Regions from separate parts of the Mediterraneibacter sp. 210702-DFI.5.30 genome, predicted to be linked through region 1. Evidence: riboswitches for the same ligand, from Rfam matches in the RefSeq annotation. Region 1 holds a riboswitch; the other holds the start of a gene.
The links. Region 1 has a riboswitch for lysine ahead of LI126_RS05500 (Na+/H+ antiporter NhaC family protein). Riboswitches for the same ligand answer to the same signal wherever they lie in the genome.
Positions count from the first base shown of each region.

Region 2: it holds a riboswitch for lysine, as region 1 does, so the genes downstream of both, dapA (4-hydroxy-tetrahydrodipicolinate synthase) here and LI126_RS05500 (Na+/H+ antiporter NhaC family protein) in region 1, are expected to answer to the same signal.

Region 1 covers NZ_JAJCME010000004.1:67,281-70,683, forward strand. The annotation lists gene LI126_RS05500 (Na+/H+ antiporter NhaC family protein) at 1-1,561, opposite strand, end outside; lysine riboswitch at 1,702-1,870, opposite strand; gene LI126_RS05505 (hypothetical protein) at 1,928-2,098, opposite strand; gene LI126_RS05510 (hypothetical protein) at 2,329-3,403, opposite strand, start outside.
Region 2 covers NZ_JAJCME010000002.1:113,173-116,575, reverse strand. The annotation lists tRNA gene LI126_RS02480 (tRNA-Trp) at 133-203, opposite strand; partial or broken gene LI126_RS15855 (PD-(D/E)XK nuclease domain-containing protein) at 255-566, shown strand; gene dapA (4-hydroxy-tetrahydrodipicolinate synthase) at 645-1,529, opposite strand; lysine riboswitch at 1,729-1,900, opposite strand; gene LI126_RS02465 (FAD binding domain-containing protein) at 2,237-3,052, shown strand; gene LI126_RS02460 ((2Fe-2S)-binding protein) at 3,054-3,403, shown strand, end outside.

The sequences.
Region 1 (3,403 bases):
GAGCAATTCCGATCACGAGACAGATGACTGCATTCTGCAAGATACCTGCGATCACATATGTAATACAGGAAACTGCTGCTACAGTCATTGCATATGGAAGCTGCGTGGATACATGATTTACATGATTACACTGCGCTCCTGCGGATGCCATGATTGTTGTATCTGAAATAGGTGAACAATGATCTCCGCAAACTGCTCCGGCCATACAAGCTGAGATTGAGATGATCATCATTGTCTCGTTCGTACCCTGGAATACTGCAACTACGATTGGAATCAGAATTCCGAATGTTCCCCAGGAAGTACCTGTTGCAAATGCAAGGAAACATCCTACAAGGAAGATGATTGCTGGGAGAAGGTTCATCAATCCGCCTGCTGCTGAATTCATTACAGAAGCTACGAATGGAGCTGCTCCGAGACTGTCTGTCATTGCTTTCAGAGTCCATGCGAATGTAAGAATCAGGATAGCCGGAACCATTGCCTTAAATCCTTCCGGAATGCAAGCCATAGAATCCGAAAAACGAAGAACTTTTCTTACTGCATAAAAAACAATTGTAATTACCATTGCAAAGAAACTTCCAAGCATCAGTCCAACCGATGCATCACTTCCGGAGAAAGCCGCTACAAAGCCTGTTCCTGAGAAGAACCCACCAGAATAAATCATACCAATGACACAGCATACAATAAGTGACAGAATCGGGAATACAAGATCGATTACTTTTCCTTTATTGTAAATCGCATTTTCGGATGTATTTTCAAATGGTCTGTCTCCTGTTGTAAAAAGATCCCCTTCAATCGCATTTTTCTCATGCGCCTTCATCGGACCATAATCTTCTTTTGCAAGAACCAGTGTTACCATCATTATAACTGTAAGAATTGCATAATAGTTATATGGGATTGCACGAATAAAAATTGAAAATCCATCCTCCCCTTTAACAAATCCTGTTACTGCTGCTGCCCAGGAAGAAATCGGTGCAATAATGCAGATTGGCGCTGCTGTAGCATCGATCAGATATGCAAGTTTCGCACGGGATACATTGTGGCTGTCTGTTACAGGACGCATAACGCTCCCAACTGTAAGGCAGTTAAAATAATCATCAATAAAAATCAGCACTCCAAGTACGATTGTTGCAAGCTGTGCCCCCGCTCTTGTCTTGATATGCTCTTTCGCCCAGCGTCCGAATGCTGCGGAACCACCGGCTTTATTCATCATACATACCATAACACCAAGAATTACCAGAAATACTAGAATCCCCATATTGTAAGAATCTGTAAGAACTCCTACTATACCATCTTGAAATACATGTAAGATGGTAGCTTCCGGTTTAAATCCTGACCAAAATACACCTCCGATCAAAATTCCAACAAATAAGGAGCTATAAACTTCCTTTGTAATAAGTGCCAGTACGATTGCAACGACCGGCGGCACCAGAGACCAGATTGTTGCATAGAGCTGAGGTACATACTCGGCAGATGTATCTGCGGCAAATACTGTTGTTGAACTACAACACAGAATGAGCAGAGACATCAGAAACACATACCCCATTTTTCTTTTGTTTCTCATTTTCTTTTTTCCTTTCCTATAAACTTATGTTTGTTAAGTTTGTGTGTAAGCATAGTGGGTTTTGCCTGGGATTCTCTAAACGCAAAAAATGCCATAGGCACTCTCTGCTGGTGAGTCACCCATGGCATAATAATTCTAGCGTCATCGATAGCTCTCCACACCTGTGACAGTCCGGCGTATCTTCTACATCCGGCCCAGGAATCATATCTGGGAATATCATTCCTTCGGCGGCTTCTCCTTTCTCTCACTGACAGTCTTCCCAAGACTCTCGTCAGCGGGTACTCATATCACCGCGCCTCTATCAAACGTTACTATATTATCACATTCTATTTAAAAAAGCCAGACTTATTTTATAATAGTTTTCATTTAGAAAACTCCAATATTAATTTCACCGCTTTCTTTAATTTCATCTAATGTTCGATAAGCCTGATTTCCTTTATCGGATGTCTTTTCGGCTCCGCATCCTGTCAAAGCAACTACTCCTAATGATGTGGCTAAAACTCCTGTTACTAACTTTTTGAATAAATTCTTTTTCATCTTCTCGATTCTCCTTTCAGTTCATGAATCGGATTATATGCCCTATAAGCCTACTATATCAATAGGTATTATATTTTTTTAGAAAAAAAGACTCTTTTCAGAATATTACTGAAAACGAGTCTTTATTCCCATTATATTTCTACATTTTTATTAAACTTCTATTAAATAAAGTAGTAGCTGTCAATACTCTCATATCAACAGCTATCACTTTCGTTTCCTACACTATAAAATTAGTTTGTTCGAAATCCGCTCAGTACATGATATATTCCCGTCTTTGAAGGCATCCCTGCAAATCCTTCCTGATTTTCCAACAATAACATCGTTCCGTCTGTTGAAATATAAACACGATAATCTTCTGACCAGTTAACAGGATTTTCTCCCTCATAATACCATTCACCACCTGTCCGCGTACTTTGTATAGACAAATAAGGATGTCCATCCTGCTGCGTACATGACCAGGTTCCTTCATAAATTTCATAAATGATATCACTATAGTCTTCTATTCCGTATTCTTTCTCACTCCAGGAAATACGTGCATATCCGTTGTCTAATAATTCTACAAAATAATCTCCAAATATATCACTATTATACTCATCTACTCCGAATTCCCAACAGCTGCCTATCAGATCTGCTTCCTGTATGTTCTCATGTACATCTCCATACCAATCTGTAAAACGACTTGCATCACATGCTTTATAGTCTGTAAAGTCCTTTGCCTGCTCTGCATTATTCTCCGTTGTTGGCAGCCAGACATGTCCATCTGTTCCCATCATCGGCACCCAGTCAGCCTGATATCCGGCTTCTGTTCCCATAGATACCATAGTTCCACCAATACCTTCGTTCTCCCCATTACACATTACCAGGAACGGTTCGCCTGTCTCAGACTGATATAAACTTTCCACAATCTCCGATATCCCTGTGTCATAATTCAATTCCATTCGACCTACACTAACAGGATCCTCGCCACTTCGAGGTACAATGCAGAAAAGCTCCGCCGGACCATGACCACAGATTCGATCCGTACCGATTTCTTTAATAAATGTCATTTTACTTAACAGGTCAGGATACTTCTTCTCAATCCATTCCTGCACATGATCAACATAATCCGCCTCAACATATCCCAGGTATGCTACTGCAAATTGCTGTAATGTGCCATCCATACTCTTTCGTAGATTCGCAAGAGACTCCTCTGGACTGATAGGCTTATCTGTATCTGTTGTTTCAGGCTTTTTCCCAGAATCCGGTTTCTTTGTTTTCTTCTGTTTCTTTGATTCCGCATCCTCCTTTTCTTCTTTTGAATCACCC
Region 2 (3,403 bases), on a different contig from region 1:
AGCCACCACTACAGTGACTGCTCTTTCTCAATTATATCGCTCCACGGCACCAATCTGGATTTGCAGGGCTTTTTGGAAAAAAGAAAAAGCCTTAAAACAGCGATTTTACGCGATTTCTAAGGCTTTTTAATACAGGGGATGAGAGAATCGAACTCCCACCAAAGGTTTTGGAGACCCCTATCATACCATTTGACCAATCCCCTATTCAGTTGTCGCTTAACTCAAGCGACTTGTTAAGTATACCTTATGGAGTGATGAATGTCAAGAAAAAAATAAAGAAAATTCAAGAAATGTTTCAAGGATGGTTCTCTAATTCTGAATCAAATTATAACGCATTTATCAAAGCGATGCTTTGGGGGAATGTGAAAGAGATGAATACTTATATGAATGAAGTTGCACTAGCTACATTCAACAGTTTTGATACAGGAAGACATCCGTCAGGAAAAAGTCAGCCGGAGCGTTTCTATCATGGATTCGTTCTGGGACTTTTGGTAGAATTAAGAGATCGTTATGAAGTAAAGTCCAACAGAGAAAGCGGTTACGGGCGATATGATGTGATGTTAATACCAAGAGAAACGCCGGATCAGGCAATTATAAAAAAGGAAGAAGCGACCTCAAAATCACTTCTTCCTTTCTTTGTTCTCTTACAGAATTCCAAGATCCATCATTGCTTTTTTCAGAACTTCTTTATGTGCATCTTCCATCTCTGTCAGAGGTGCTCTAAGAGTTCCAACTTCTTTTCCCATCATGTTAAGAGCAGCCTTAACCGGGATCGGGTTCACTTCACAGAAGAGAGCATCAACCAGTGGAAGCGCATCTAACTGCATCTTGCGGCTACCTGCGATATCTCCTGAGAAGAATTTGTAGCACATGTCATGCACGTAAGCCGGAGCTACGTTGGAGAGAACGGAGATAACTCCGATTCCGCCAAGTGCGAGAAGCGGTACAACCTGATCATCATTTCCTGAGTAAAGATCAACGTTGCCATCACAAAGATGCATGATCTGTGCAACTGTGCTGATATTTCCAGATGCTTCTTTAATACCTACGATGTTCTCAACATCTTTCACAAGTGTTGCAACTGTCTGTGGCTGAAGTCCACATCCTGTACGGCTTGGTACATTGTACAGAATCGCCGGAATATTTACTTCATTACAAATAGCTGTGTAATGAGCAATCAGTCCGTTTTGTGTTGCTTTATTATAATATGGTGTAACGAGCAGAAGTCCGTCAGCTCCATCTTCCTGAGCTTCTTTGGACAACTGGATCGCTGTTCTTGTACAATTAGAACCTGTTCCGGCGATGACCGGGATACGGTGGTTCACACGCTCAATTGCAAAACGGGTTGTTGCTGCATGTTCTTCCTCTGTCATAGTAGCGGATTCACCTGTTGTTCCACAGATGACGATCGCATCTGTTCCGCCTGCAATCTGCTCCTCTAACATCTCATCTAATTTGTCATAATTGACCTCAAGATTCTCTTTCATCGGAGTAACGATCGCTACACCTGCGCCTTTAAAAATTGCCATTCTTTTTATCCTCCTTCAACATGGTGAAACAAAGTATTACTGGTCATAGCAGGTTATTGCGCATAAGTTCCTTGTGAACGATAATTATAATAGCCATGAGCAGTAACTGTTTAATATACATCTATGCAAGAATGCGTAAACTGTAAATAAACATAAAAGAAACGGCAAGATGCGCCGTCCCCAAATATACATTATGTATAATTCAGATAGCTCTCCATCTTGCGATGACAGTCATGCCGCTATTCACGTCATGCCCAAGAACAAGAACTCAGGATTCTTACCCTTTCGGCATCTTTCCCTTTCCGATGAGTTCTTCTGTTCCTGACACATCCGTCACCTTACTTATGAAAAATGCAACCTCTATCTACGTTTCCGTGTTTAAGCAAATAATAACACCGAGGGTACAATGATGTCAACATGGTTTCTGGATTTCTTTCTTATTTATAATACCCGGGTTATAAGTACACCTTATAAAAATTGATTATAATAAAGTATAACCGATTTTTTGACTTTTTTCTTATATATATGATATCATTAATTTGCTAGATGTGTGAATGACAAAGCTGTTTCATTTGCACTTTTTTTATGCTTGTATGTTTGTTTTTTGAAAAACAATCGCAAGAAACGACATAAGATAACAAGAGAAAATTGCGAGGATGAGAACCGCGATTCTTGGAAAAGGTATGTGGATAGGAAGGAGACCTACTGTGTTAACAATCGGTAATTACGTGAAAGTTAAGACACTGGAGGAGGCTTACGAGCTGAATCAGGCAAGAAACAGTCGTATCATGGGCGGTATGATGTGGATGAGATTAGGAAATGCAAGAGTGAAGACAATCATTGATATGTCGGAACTTGGTTTGAATGAGATTGAGGAGACAGACCATGTATTCCGCATTGGAGCAATGTGTACACTGCGCCAGCTGGAAGAGCATGAGGGGCTGAGAAAATTCTATGGGGACGGAATTGCAGAAAGCCTTCGTCATATTGTTGGAGTTCAGTTTAGAAATCAGGCAACAGTTGGAGGCAGTATCTATGGAAGATACGGATTTTCTGATGTGCTGACTGCATTACTGGCACTGGATACATTTGTGGAATTATATAATGGAGGAACTGTTCGACTTTCTGAGTTTGTAAACAGAAAAGCAGATAAGGATATTCTTGTATCCGTGATCGTCAGAAAGAGCAAGAGAAAATTCCGTTATGAATCAATTCGTCAGACAAAGACAGATTTTCCAGTACTGACATGTTCTGTCGTAACAGGAATTTACAGAGGTCAGGAGTCCTGGTTCTTTTCGGTAGGAGCAAGACCGATGAAAGCGGCATTGCTTGAAAAGCAGTGGGAGATCCCGAAAGATGCTACAGACGAGCAGCTCACAGAGTATGCAAAACGTGTGGCAGCAGAATTTACTTATGGAAGCAATATGCGCGGAAGTGCGGAGTACAGACAGCACCTTGCGGAGGTTCTGCTTCGCAGAGAGATGCGCTCAATTTTAGATGAATATAATGCGGAGGAGAAATAGGATGGAAGTACAGTTTACCCTGAATGGAAAGAAAGTAAGTACAGAGATCGCTGCAGATACAGTCCTTTTGAACCTTCTGCGTGATCTTGGATGTAAGAGTGTAAAATGTGGATGCGAGACAACAAACTGTGGTTTGTGTACAGTATGGATCGATGGAAAATCCCGCCTGTCATGTTCTGTTCTTGCAGCAAGCATTGACGGACATGAAGTGACAACACTTGAGGGTGTGGAGAAAGAAGCAGCAGAATTCGGCTCATTTCTTGCACAGGAAGGTGCGGAGCAGTGTGGATTCTGTTCCCCTGGATTCATTATGAACGTGCTCGCAATGTTTCGTGAATTGAAGAACCCTTC